Methylococcus capsulatus: one gene and its partner. The protein of the gene in region 1 interacts with the protein of each later gene in a pairwise test. Links are inferred from orthologs where the notes say so. Each region holds a gene or a part of one and is shown on either strand. Other genes may lie near its edges. The genes, in order: N4J17_RS06360 and ileS.

What was found.
Region 2: the proteins of N4J17_RS06360 (region 1) and ileS interact in binary tests that used the Escherichia coli proteins (3 or more experiments, as listed by UniProt). The link is inferred for Methylococcus capsulatus from one-to-one orthologs.

What each region holds. Positions count from the first base shown.
Region 1 is NZ_CP104311.1:1,297,560-1,301,564, reverse strand. What follows is about bases 65-3,031. They hold N4J17_RS06360 (HyaD/HybD family hydrogenase maturation endopeptidase), read left to right. Parts: upstream 65-1,194; coding sequence 1,195-1,869; downstream 1,870-3,031. Other genes in these bases: N4J17_RS06350 (hypothetical protein), read left to right, coding at 2,806-2,979; N4J17_RS06355 (hydrogenase expression/formation protein), read left to right, coding at 1,845-2,681; cybH (Ni/Fe-hydrogenase, b-type cytochrome subunit), read left to right, coding at 504-1,190; N4J17_RS06370 (HupE/UreJ family protein), read left to right, coding at 65-492. In the rest of the region: more of N4J17_RS06370, read left to right, coding at 1-64; N4J17_RS06345 (symmetrical bis(5'-nucleosyl)-tetraphosphatase), read right to left, coding at 3,117-3,953.
Region 2 is NZ_CP104311.1:283,174-292,494, forward strand. Bases 3,599-6,969 are described here. They hold ileS (isoleucine--tRNA ligase), read left to right. Parts: upstream 3,599-3,949; coding sequence 3,950-6,769; downstream 6,770-6,969. Other genes in these bases: ribF (bifunctional riboflavin kinase/FAD synthetase), read left to right, coding at 3,599-3,921; lspA (signal peptidase II), read left to right, coding at 6,778-6,969. Outside these bases: proB (glutamate 5-kinase), read left to right, coding at 1-854; rpsT (30S ribosomal protein S20), read right to left, coding at 1,007-1,285; murein biosynthesis integral membrane protein MurJ, read left to right, coding at 1,472-2,983; more of ribF, read left to right, coding at 2,992-3,598; more of lspA, read left to right, coding at 6,970-7,242; metE (5-methyltetrahydropteroyltriglutamate--homocysteine S-methyltransferase), read right to left, coding at 7,714-9,321. UniProt on the Escherichia coli protein: Catalyzes the attachment of isoleucine to tRNA(Ile). As IleRS can inadvertently accommodate and process structurally similar amino acids such as valine, to avoid such errors it has two additional distinct tRNA(Ile)-dependent editing activities.

The DNA of each region.
Region 1 (4,005 bases):
GGCTTCGTGTCCGGCTTCATCCATCCCTTTCTCGGCACCGACCATCTCCTGGCCATGATCGCCGTGGGGCTGTGGGCGGTCACCGTTGCGCCGCGGCGGGTGTGGCTGCTGCCCCTGGCGTTCATGGCGGTCATGGGGCTGGGCGGATGGCTGGGCGCAGCCGGCACTCCGCTGGCTCACACCGAGACCGGCGTCGCCGCCTCGGTCGTACTGCTCGGACTGCTAGTGGCGGGCAAGGTCCGCCTATCGCAGTTCACCGCCTTGAGCCTGGTCGGCCTGTTCGCACTGTTCCACGGCTATGCACACGGGGCCGAGATCGGCCTGGATGCCAAACGATGGACTTATGCCGTAGGCTTCATCACCGCCACCGGCCTGCTGCACCTGACCGGCGTCATCCTGGGCGTGTGGCTGCTGGCAAAGCCGGCTTGGTACCGCAGCTGCGGCGCGGCGATGGGCGCCATGGGGCTGGCGCTGCTGACGCAAACATTGTGAGGTCTGCGGCCATGGCGAGCGTCGATAGTTTTAGCGAACCGGTCTACGTCTACGAGAAGCCGGTACGGCTGTGGCACTGGGTTAACGCCCTCGCCATCGTCGTGCTGGTGGTCACGGGCTTCCTGATAGCCTGGCCGCCGGTGGTGACTTCCGGCGAGGCCAGCGACCACTACTTGATGGGTTACATCCGCTTCGCTCACTTCTCCGCCGGTTATGTGCTGGCCGTCGGCCTGATCGGCCGCGCCTACTGGGCGCTGGTGGGCAACCGGTATGCCCGCGAGCTGTTCGCGCCGCGCATCCACGACGTCCACTGGTGGCAGGCGCTGCTGCACGAGGTCCGCTGGTACCTGTTTCTGGTCGAAGAGCCCCGCAAGCACGCGGGCCACAACCCGCTTGCCGGGCTGGCCATGTTCCTGTTCTATGTGCTCGGGAGCCTCTTCATGATCGCGACCGGCTTCGCCCTATATGGCGAGGGGCTGGGCACGGGAAGTTGGGCCGCCAATGCCTTCGGCTGGGTGCTGCCCGCCCTGGGCGGTAGCCAGCAGGTCCACAGCCTGCATCATCTGGGCATGTGGTACCTGGTGATCTTCACGCTCGTCCACGTCTACGTGGCGGTGAGGGAACAGCACTTGTCGCGCCAGTCCGTCACCACCACCATGATCGACGGCTGGCGGGTATGGAAGGACGAGCGTCCGTGATCCGATGCTTCCCCGCGTCCTGATCTTAGGCATCGGCAATCTGCTATGGGCGGACGAGGGCTTTGGCGTGCGCGTCGCCCAGGCATTGCAGCGGGATTACGTTTTCCCTGAGAACGTCACCGTGATGGACGGCGGCACCCAAGGGCTGGCGCTGATCCCTTACGTCCAGGAAAGCGAGGTACTCATCGTCGCCGACGCGGTGGATTTCGGCCAGGCACCGGCATCGCTGCTAGAAGCCCGGGACGAGGACGTGCCCGCCTACCTGCATTCAGGCAAGACCAGCCTGCACCAGGTCAGCTTCCAAGAGGTGCTGGCCTTGTGCAAGCTGATGGGGCAAGGGCCTGAGCGACTTTACCTGGTGGGCGTGCAGCCGGTCGACATGGAGGACTTTGGCGGCAGCCTGACGCCGCCCGTCAAGGCGCAACTCGAACCCGCCATCGCCAGGATACTCGCCTTCTGCGCAGAACTCGGCCTGCCCGGCTGGCGCCGGCCCGCTGGGGACTGCACGGCCGATGCCCTGGAGATGACGCAGTACGAACGCCAGCGACCTTCGGCCGAAGCCGCTTGCCGCATCGGCGATGTCCGCTTTCTACCAGGCGATCCACGCAAGACGACCCACCCCGCCCGGGACTCCGACATCTCCAAGGATCTTCCATGCAAGACGATTTTGCTTTCATAGCGACCGGAAACACACCGCTCATCCGCCCGCCTGATGACCCCGAATGCGCCTATCCACCCATGCCGGAAGCCATGGCGACCTTCACGCCGCCACTTTTGCACGCGCTGAGCCGGGAGGAAACCGGCGGCGGACGCGCCGTGCTGCGGACAGTGATCGAGCGGCTCGGCGGCGCCCCGGGCCGCGTCAATCTCGCTGCCCGCGATCCTGCGAGCAGGCGCTTTGTCGACGAAGTGCTCGGCGAAGGCGAGGTGCTGATAAATATCGCCGGGCCGCGTGATCGGCTGGTGATCCGGGAATCGGTGTTCGCAGGAGTCTGGCGCATACAGCATTACGTCGACGGTCGGTTGCGGCGGGACGACGTCGAAACCGGGCCTGCGCCGGAGGCAGTGTACGAATGGGCCGAGCGTCTGACCGCCGATGAGCCGCCGCAGTGTCCTCAAGTCTTTCCGGAAGGTTTGATGAATGCCCCGGCGTTGCTGACGGAGATCTTCGACCATTCGGCAGACTGTTCGGCCGATCGTCCTCATGTCATCAACCTGTCGCTGCTGCCGCTGACACCGGAAGATTCAAAATTCCTGATCGACACGCTGGGAACCGCAGGCCTTTCCATTCTGTCCCGGGGCTACGGCGATTGCCGCGTGAGCCTGACCCGCTTGCCAAAGGTGTGGTGGGTGCAGTATTTCAACTCCCCCGGCCAACTGATCCTCAATACGCTGGAAATCACCGCGCTGCCTGCCATCGTGCCGGCCGCGCCGGAAGACCTCGAGAACTCGCGGGAACGGATCGCTGAAGCCCTAGCGCAGTTGACATGAGCCCAGGCTCGGCGGCTTGCATCCGTCGAAACCTTGACCCCCGTCAAAGAAGGAGCCAGAGAGTCTCTATATATTGTCAACGCTGGCTTAATACAGCGTCACCAAAACAATATGAGGAGTAACCATGAACGACGCCAAAGAAGAGAAAGATTATTTCTGGTTTTACATCGCGGGTCTGGTCATCGCAGTCGTCGTGACGCTCGCCATGGTCAAGAGCAGTGAACACGGCAAATACGTCACTGCCGCCAAAGCCATTGAGGAAGACGCAGCCAACTCCGCCTACAAACACGCTCCTTGATCCAAGTCCTCCGACGCGCATCTTCCGCGTCGGAATGTGTACCTTCGCGTGGAGCGCCTTGCGACAAGCACGAGCCGTAATCGACAGGGATGTCGCCTACTACCTACCACATCGGCTGCTCCACAGCCCCGAGCCGGCTATTCCGTCAAGGTGGGTTTCTGGTACCCCCCGTGCAGCGATGGCACGGCATATCGCTGTAAAGTCTCATCCAGTTTCAGCGCAGTAAGCTCGCCGCCCCACAGGCAGCCCGTGTCCAGACAGTAACAGTCCCTACCGGCGAAATAGCCGAGCGTGGACCAGTGCCCGAACACGATCGTAGCTCCCGGCGGCGTTCGGCCCGGAACTTCGAACCAGGGAACCAGGGAAGCCGGTTGCCGCCCCGGCGCCCCCTTTTGCCTGAAATCTAGCCGGCCACTCCGGTCGCAATAGCGCATGCGGGTCAAGGCATTGGTGATGAAACGGAGCCGGTCCCATCCGGCCAGATCCTCAGACCAGAGGTCGGGCTGGTCGCCGTACATCTGCCGGCAAAATCCGGCGATGTCCCCGCCCGCGAGGACCGTCTCGACCTCGCCGGCCCGGGCCAAAGCCGTTTCCGCACTCCAGCAAGGGGGGATACCGGCGTGGACCAGGCAATAGCCGCCCTCCCGGTGCACCAGCGGGCGGGTACGCAGCCACTCCAGCAACTCGTCCCGATCGTCGGCTTCCAACACATCGCCGAAGGTGTCCTTGTGCTTCACCCGGGAGACCTCACAGGCCACCGCCAAGAGGTGCAGGTCATGGTTGCCGAGCACCGTGACCGCCGCGGCTCCCAGCGAGCGGATAAACCGGAGGGTTTCCAGCGACTGGGGCCCGCGATTGACCAGATCACCCGTAAACAGCAGGCGGTCCGCGGCCGGATCGAAGCGGATCAGATCCAGCAGACGCATCAGCTCTACATAGCAGCCTTGGACGTCGCCGATGGCATAGACGGCCACCTCAGCCGGAACCTCGCCTACAGATCGAAGTGACACTTGCCTTACCGCTATG
Region 2 (9,321 bases), 1.0 Mb from region 1 along the record:
AGACTTACGCAAGTCTGTTCAAGCGGCACGGCCTGCAGACCGCACAGATCCTCCTGACCCATGACGACCTGTCGAACCGCGAGCGCTATCTCAACTCGCGCAGCACCATACTCACACTACTCGAGCTCGGCGTCATCCCGGTCATCAACGAAAACGATACCGTCACCACAGAAGAAATCCGCTTCGGCGACAACGACACACTGGGCGCGCTGGTGGCGAACGCGGTCGAGGCCGACCTGCTCGTCATTCTGACCGACCAGGCTGGACTGTTCGAGCGCAACCCCTCGCTCGACCCCTCCGCGCCGCTGGTCTCACAAGCCGGTATCAACGACCCCCGCCTGGATGGCATGGTCAGCGACAGTCTGAGCGGTCTGGGCCGGGGCGGCATGATCACCAAGCTGCGTGCGGCCCGCCTGGCGGCCCGGTCGGGAACGGCCACCGTGATCGCCAGCGGCAGGGAAAGCGGAGTACTGCCGCGCATCCTCGATGGAGAGATCCTGGGCACACTGTTGATCCCGGACGTTTCCCCCCTGATCGCCCGCAAGCGTTGGATGGCCGGACAACTCAAGTTGAAAGGAAGCTTCGTGATCGACGAGGGTGCCGAACGGGTGTTGCGGGGGGCCGGGAAAAGCCTGTTGCCGATCGGCGTGACCGCAGTGGAGGGCGAATTCCGGCGCGGCGACCTGGTGGCCTGCGTGAATCAGGCGGGACGGGAAATCGCACGTGGACTGACCAACTACAGCTCTGATGAATCCCGTCTCATCATGCGTCAGCCGAGCACACGTATCGAGGAGATTCTGGGATATGTGGATGAGCCCGAACTCATCCACCGCGATAATCTGGTACTGAGCTAACGATAGTGGTGGCCATCCACCCTGGGCGGTGGATGCGTCTATCGGCAATGAACGCCCTTTGCCCCGACCCTCTCCGAGAGGGGAGCCCGGTTGCTGCGAGTTTGACCTCGCAGCGACGGGCCGGGCCCGGCCCCTGCCCGTACTTCTTGGGTTCAGGAAGCAGCCTGCAGCGCCAGCGCCTTAACGCGGGCATTCAGGCGGCTCTTGCTGCGCGCGGCCTTGTTACGATGGATCAAACCCTTGTTCACCGACGAATCGATGATGGGTACCGCCTGCCGGAATGCTTCCTGCGCCTTTGTCAGATCGCCGGAATCCACCGCCAGAATGACTTTCTTGATGTAGGTGCGCAGACGGCTGCGCAGAGCGGCATTGTGTGCACGGTTGTTCTCCGCCTGCCGAGCGCGCTTTTTCGCGGAAGCGATATTAGCCAAGGTCGACCTCTTCTGGGTTGCAACTGTAAGAAAAGCCAAGGATTGTGCTCAGCTTTCCTGCCGGTGTCAACCATAAATTCTGCGTCGGCGAGGCATTCGACCCACCGTTTGATTATACTGAGCTTTTTTAGCCGGAGCTGAACGCTGAGCCGACGTTTGCTGAAATCCACCGCGATGGTGGCTTCCATGACACTGATTTCACGTCTGCTGGGCTTCGTCCGCGACCTGATCATCGCGCGGACCTTCGGCGCCGACGCGGCGACGGACGCGTTCTTCGTCGCATTCCGGATACCTAATTTCCTGCGCCGGCTTTTTGCCGAAGGCGCCTTCTCGCAAGGGCTGGTACCTATCCTCTCGGAACTGCGCGCGGCCAAAGACGCTGCGGCTGCGAGGCAAACCATCGCGCACATGGCCGGAACGCTGGGGCTAGTTGCGGCCCTGCTCACCGGCCTGGGCATGGCTGCCGCGCCCATCCTGACCTTGCTGTTCGCTCCGGGCTTCCATGCCCAGCCCTTCCAATACGGCTGGGCAGTGGACATGCTGCGCATCACCTTCCCTTACTTGTTCTTCGTCATGCTGACGGCCTTTGCCGGGGGTGTTCTGCAGACCTGGGGACAGTTCGCTGTCCCGGCGCTCACCCCGGCTCTGCTCAACCTGGCGATGATCGCCGCCGCTCTGTGGCTGGCGCCGCTATTGAAGCAACCTGTGGAGGCGCTGGCCTGGGGCGTATTCACCGCCGGCATCCTGCAGCTAGTATTTCAGCTTCCCTCGCTCTGGGGTATTCGTCAGCTATCCCTGCCGCGCCCGGCCCGGCGGGACCGGGAGGTCCTGCGCATGTTCAGATCAATGGGACCGGCGATCCTCGGCGTGTCCGCGAACCAGATCAATCTGCTGTTGGACACGCTGGTGGCCTCGTTCCTGGCCTCCGGCAGCGTATCCTGGTTATATTACTCGGACCGGCTGGTGGAACTGCCGCAAGGGCTTCTGGGTGTGGCCATCGGAACGGCCATCCTGCCACATCTGGCCGCCGTCCATCTCGGCCGCGATAGCGACGGTTTTTCCCGGACGCTGGACTGGGCCCTGCGCTGGGTGGCCCTGCTCGGCTTGCCCGCCACCGTGGGATTGATGATTCTCGCCAAACCGCTGGTATCCACTCTGTTCGAGCACGACGAATTTTCCGACTACGACGCGGAAATGGCGAGCCGCAGCCTGATCGCCTATGCAGCCGGATTGCCAGGCGCCATTGCCGTCAAGGCGCTGGCCTCTGGATTCAGTGCCCGCCGGGACGTCCGCACCCCTTTGCGGTACGGCCTCCGCGCGATCGCAGCCAATGGCGTGCTGGCGCCCGTCCTGGCCTTCCTGCTGGCTCCCCATGGCTGGGGCCATGCCGGCCTGGCTGGCGCGACCGCGGCGGCGGCCTCGTTCAATGCGCTGCTGCTGTTCGGCAAATTGCTTGCCGATGGCACCTATAGGCCGGACGCATCCTGGCGCCGCTTCGGAGCCCGTCTGATCATCTCGAATGTCGCCATGGGCGCGCTGCTTACCCAAGCCCTCGAATCGCCTTGGACCGACTGGTCCGCCTCCGAACGCATCGTCCGTCTCGGCCTATGGATAGCGGCCGGCTTCGCCGTCTACTTGATCAGTTTGTTGCTGGCAGGTCTGCGTCCCCGACACCTGCTCCTTTCCGAAAAGGCGTGAATCCGGTCATGCGAGTGATTCATGGCCTTTCCGGCACGATATGCCCTCCTGCCTGCGTCGCCAGTATTGGCAACTTCGATGGTGTCCATCTGGGACATCAGACGCTGGTCCGCCGACTGGCCGACGAGGGGCACCGTCTCGGCCTGCCGGTCGCCCTGGTTCTGTTCGAGCCGCAGCCGCGCGAGTTCTTCGACAAAGACCACTCGCCTCCCCGTCTGATGCGGCTGTCGGAAAAACTGGCCAGACTCGCCGAGCTGCCGGTTGACTGGGTACTGGTGCTGCATTTCGATGAGGGGCTCGCCAATCTGGCGCCACAAGACTTCGTCCGGAGGATACTGGCCGAACGCCTTCACGTCCGCCATCTCATCGTCGGCGACGACTTCCGCTTCGGTCGCGGACGCAGCGGCGACCACGAACTGCTGTGCCGGCTCGGCCGGCTCCACGGCTTCTCGGTGAGCGATACCGAATCGGTGACGGTCGGCGGCGTCCGCGTCAGCAGCACGGGGGTACGGGAGGCGCTCAGGCAAGGCGACATGGCCGGAGCAGCCACACTGCTGGGCCGGCCTTACGCCCTATGCGGGCGTGTGGCTCATGGCAACCAGCTCGGCCGCCGGCTGGGCTTTCCCACCGCCAACATCGAGCTGGGGCGCGAAAACATTCCGGTGCAAGGCGTATTTGCCGTTACAATGGCGGGCATTTCAGCCGCTGCCTGGCCTGGCGTGGCCAACGTCGGCATCCGGCCGACCGTCAGCGGCAACCGCAAGGCCATGCTGGAAACCCATTTGTTCGATTTCGCCGGCGACCTGTACGGGCGCCGGGTGGAAGTCCATCTGCACCACAAACTTCGCGACGAGATGCGGTTCGCCAACCTCGAAGACCTGAAGGAACAGATTGCCCGCGATGCGGCCGCCGCGCGCCGCTATTTCGCGGCAGGCTGACCCGACACAAGACTGCCGACTTTCGACCATGGATTACAAGAGCACTCTCAATCTCCCCCACACGCCGTTTCCGATGAAAGCCAATCTGGCGCAGCGGGAACCCGAACAGCTCAAACGCTGGCGCACGCTGGATCTTTATAAGAAGGTGCGGTCCCTGCGCACCGGCCGGGACAAATTCATCCTGCACGACGGCCCGCCCTACGCCAACGGCGAAATCCACATCGGTCATGCCGTCAACAAGATCCTCAAGGACTTCATCGTCAAGAGCAGAATTTTGAGCGGCCTCGACGCCCCCTATGTGCCGGGCTGGGACTGCCATGGACTGCCCATCGAACTGATGGTCGAGAAAAAGATCGGCAAAGCTGGCTACAAGGTCAGTCCCGCCGAGTTCCGCAAAGCCTGCCGGGAATACGCCGCGGCCCAGGTCGACATCCAGCACCGTGAATTCGTCCGGCTCGGCGTGCTGGGTGACTGGGAAAACCCGTACCTGACCATGGATTTCCGCTTCGAGGCGGACATCGTCCGGGCACTCGGCCGCATTTCCTCGCGCGGCCACCTCGTCAAGGGCGCCAAGCCGGTGCACTGGTGCACCGACTGTGGGTCGGCCCTGGCCGAAGCCGAGGTGGAATATGAGAACAAGCACTCCCCAGCGATCGACGTGCGTTTCACCGTGATCGACGAATACGGTCTGATGGCGCGGTTCCACACCGCCGACGGCGCGCTTGGCGAAGGCCCCCTGTCGATCGTGATCTGGACCACCACGCCCTGGACCTTGCCTGCCAACCAAGCGGTGGCGCTCAACCCGGAAGTGGACTACGTGGTGGTCCAGCGCGCCGACGTCAAGGAGCGGCTGGTGCTCGCCGATGCGCTGATGAAGGACGTGATGCTGCGCTGCGGTGCGGAGGATTACCGCGTCATCGGCTATTGCAAAGGCGCGGCGCTGGAAGGCGCGCAGCTGCGGCATCCCTTCTACGACCGCATCGTCCCTGTGATCCTAGGCGACCACGTCACCCTGGACGCCGGCACCGGCGCGGTCCACACCGCCCCCGGCCACGGCCAGGAAGACTACGCCGTCGGCCAGCGTTATGGGCTTGCGGTGGACAACCCGGTCGGCGACGACGGCCGTTTCCTTCCCCACACCGAGCTGTTCGCGGGTGAACACGTCTTGAGCGCCAACGACCACGTGATCGAGGTGCTCAAAGAGCGAGGCGCGCTGCTGCATGAGGCGCGCATCGAGCACAGCTACCCGCATTGCTGGCGCCACAAAACCCCGGTGATTTTCCGCGCCACGCCCCAGTGGTTCATCGCCATGGACCAAAGCGAGCTGCGCCGCCAGGCCCTGGAGGCCATCGGCCAAGTGCAGTGGATACCGGATTGGGGCCGGGCCCGTATCGAAGCCATGGTCTCCAACCGCCCGGACTGGTGCATCTCGCGCCAGCGTACCTGGGGCGTACCGATTCCGTTATTCGTCCACAAGGAAACCGGCGCCCTGCATCCGGATACCGACCGGTTGATCGAGGAAGTCGCCAAGAAGATCGAAACCCGCGGCATCGATGCCTGGTTCGATCTGGATCCAGCCGAACTGCTGGGCACGGAAGCGGATCGGTACAGCAAGATCACCGATACCCTGGACGTATGGTTCGACTCCGGCGTCACCCACTATGCAGTACTGGCTCGGAACCCCGGCTTGGCCTTCCCCGCTGATCTCTACCTGGAAGGCTCGGACCAGCATCGCGGCTGGTTCCAGTCCTCGCTCATGACCTCGGTGGCAATGACCGGCCAAGCGCCCTACAAAGCCGTGCTGACCCATGGCTTCACCGTGGACGCCGAAGGCAAGAAGATGTCGAAGTCCCGCGGCAACGTGGTGGCGCCGCAGAAGGTCATGCAAACCCTGGGCGCCGATGTGCTACGGCTGTGGGTGGCGGCGACCGACTACCGCGGCGAAATGACGGTGTCCGACGAGATCCTCAAGCGCATCTCCGACGTCTACCGCCGTCTGCGCAACACCGCCCGCTATCTGCTGGCCAATCTCGATGGCTTCGATCCCGCGCTACACCTCGTCAAGCCGGAAGACATGCTGGCCTTGGACCGCTGGGCGGTGGACCGCGCCCTGGCGATCCAGCGGGACGTGATCGACGCCTATGAGAGCTATCAGTTCAACACCATCTTCCAGAAGACCCACCATTTCTGCTCGGTCGACCTGGGCAGCTTCTATCTGGACGTGCTCAAGGACCGGCAGTACACCTGCAAAACGGACAGCCTGCCGCGCCGCTCCGGCCAGACCGCGATGTACCACATCGCCGAAGCTCTGGTGCGCTGGCTCGCCCCCATCCTGAGTTTCACCGCCGAGGAGATCTGGCAATATCTGCCCGGCCAGCGTGAAGAATCGGTGTTTCTTTCCGAATGGTACGACGGCCTGTTCGGCCTCGAGGAAAGCTGCCGCTTCGATCGAGCGTTCTGGGAGCAGCTCCTGACAATCCGCGAGGCCGTCAGCAAAGAGCTGGAAGTCCTGCGGGTCCGCGGCGAAATCGGCTCTTCGCTGGACGCGGAGGTCGAGCTGTACTGCGATCCCTCCATGTTCCAGAAACTGAGCGAGGCGGGTGACGAGCTGCGCTTCGTGCTGCTGACCTCCTACGCGACGATCAAGCCGGCGGCGGAGGCCGGCGCAGGCACCCTGCCGACAGGAGTCCCCGGCCTGGAATTGAAACTCAGCGCCTGCGACAAACCCAAGTGCGTGCGCTGCTGGCACCACCGCCACGACGTCGGGACCGATCCGAATCATCCCGAACTGTGCGGCCGCTGCGTGGAGAACGTCGCCGGGGCTGGCGAAGTGCGGATTTTCGGTTGAGATCGTCCATGTTGAAATGGCTCTGGCTGTCGGTGCTGGTCTTCTCACTCGACCAGCTCACCAAGCAGATCGTCGACGCATCGATGCAGCTGTATGAGACGATTCCACTGCTGCCGGTGTTCCAGCTCACCTACCTACGCAACCAGGGCGCGGCATTCAGCTTCCTGAGCCAGGCGGGTGGCTGGCAGCGCTGGTTCTTCATCGCGCTCTCCGTCGGCGCCACGGTGCTGATCACCTACTGGCTCAAGCACATGGACCGGCGGAAAACCTGGGAAGCGGCAGCCTGGGCCCTGGTACTGGGCGGCGCCGTCGGCAACCTGCTGGACCGTGTCGTTCACGGCTACGTCATCGACTTTCTCGACGTGTTCTACGGCGACTGGCACTGGCCGGCGTTCAACATCGCCGACTCGGCCATCACCGTCGGCATCGGGATGCTACTGATCGATTCGTTCCGCATCCGAAGAGGCGCCTGAAACCAAAGGGGCGCTGCCTCGACCGGCGGCCGAGGCAGGAGGCGTAAGACGGAATTAATCTCGCTCAGGAGACACCAGATGTCCGGCTGCTGAATCCAGAACCGGCCCAGTTTGCGCCGGGTCTCCCCCAGCCATGGGAGACATCGCGAAGCGACGTGGACGTCCGGCGTCGACGATGTTCCTAAAGCACAGGCGAAACACGACAAGTTCGCCGATCCGCCCAGTCACTGGCAACGACCCGGCAACGAAAACACCAACGGCCTGATTCGGGGGTATCTGCCCAAGGGCTAAGACCGCGCCGGCGTCAGCCGGGCCGAACTCAACCGCACCGCCAATCTCTTCAATGACCGCCCGCGGAAATGCCGGGATCGTGAAATCCCCCCAAGTCTTTCAGCAGGAAATATACTCACCTCATGGATCTGCGTTTTTATTTTAGATTTTAAACCGCCGTCCAGGCTCATTCGACGCCCTTTATTCCCCCGATCGGGCCGGTGATTTCGCTTCTCGCATGGCCCTGGCCGCCTCGACCATGTTCGCCAGCGCCTGCTCCACTTCCGGCCATTGGCGGGTTTTCAGACCGCAGTCCGGGTTGACCCACAGCCGCGCCGGATCGACCGCTGCGCAGGCTTTCTCCAGCAAGGCCCGCATCTCGGCGCTGGATGGAATCCTCGGCGAATGGATGTCGTATACGCCTGGCCCGATGTCTCTGGGATAACCGAAGGCGCGGAAGGCCTCCAGCAGGTCCATGGCCGAGCGGCAGGTTTCGAGGGTGATGACGTCGGCATCCAGCTCAGCGATGGCCGGCAGGATGTCGCCGAATTCCGAATAGCACATGTGGGTATGGATCTGGGTGTCGTCGGCGACGCCGCTGGAAGCGAGCCGGAACGCCCGCACGGCCCAGTCCAGATAATCTGCCCGCTCAGCGGCTTTGAGCGGCAGCCCTTCGCGGAATGCCGGCTCGTCGATCTGGATCGCCGCCACCCCGGCGGCTTCCAGGTCGGCCACCTCGTCCCGGATCGCCAGCGCGATCTGCAGGGCGGTCGTCGCGCGCGGCTGGTCGTCCCGCACGAAGGACCATTGCAGCATCGTTACCGGCCCAGTCAGCATGCCTTTGACGGATTTTTTCGTCAGGCTCTGGGCGTAGCCGATCCATTCCACCGTCATCGGCTTAAGTCTTGCCACGTCGCCGTAGATGATGGGCGGCTTGACGCAGCGGGAGCCGTAGCTTTGCACCCAACCGTGCTTGGTGAAGGCGTAGCCGGCCAACTGCTCGCCAAAATACTCCACCATGTCGTTGCGCTCGGCCTCGCCGTGAACCAGCAGATCCAGCCCCAGGGCTTCCTGCCTGCTCACGGCTTCGCGGATGGCGGCCCGCATCGCATCCCGGTAGGCGGCCCCGTTCAATTCGCCGCTGCGGTGGGCGGCACGCGCTTTACGGATCGCCGGCGTTTGGGGGAACGAGCCGATGGTGGTGGTCGGAAATGGCGGCAGCCGCAGCCTCTCCCGCTGCAGTGTCCAGCGTTCGGCGAACGGCGAATAGCGGCTGAAATCGGCATCGCTCAAACCCTCCAGCCGCCGCTTGACGGCGGGGTCATGAGTCAACGGCGATTGCGCCCGAGCCTGCAGCAAGCGCACCTGTTCCGCGAGTTCCGTGGCGATGGCCTGCCGCCCCAGGCGCAGACCTTTGTCGATCACGGCCAGTTCCTCCAACTTCTGCACGGCGAAGGCGAGCCAAGCCTTGATCTCGGGATTCAGCGAGGTTTCCAGGCCCAGGTCCTGCGGCACATGCAGCAGGGAGCAACTGGGCGCGAGCCACAGCCTCTCCCCCAGCACCGCACTGACGTTTTCCGCCAGATCCAGCGCGCGACGGAGGTCGGTGCGCCAGACGTTGCGCCCGTCGATGAGGCCCAGGGAAAGCACTTTGTCCTCCGGGAAATCCTTCATGAAATCCGCGACCTGTTCCGGCGCCCGCACCGCATCGATATGCACCCCGGCGACAGCCGAGGACTTGAGCCATACCGCGTGCTCCGCCACTGATGCGAAATAGGTCGCCAGCAACAGCTTGGGACCGGCTTCCGC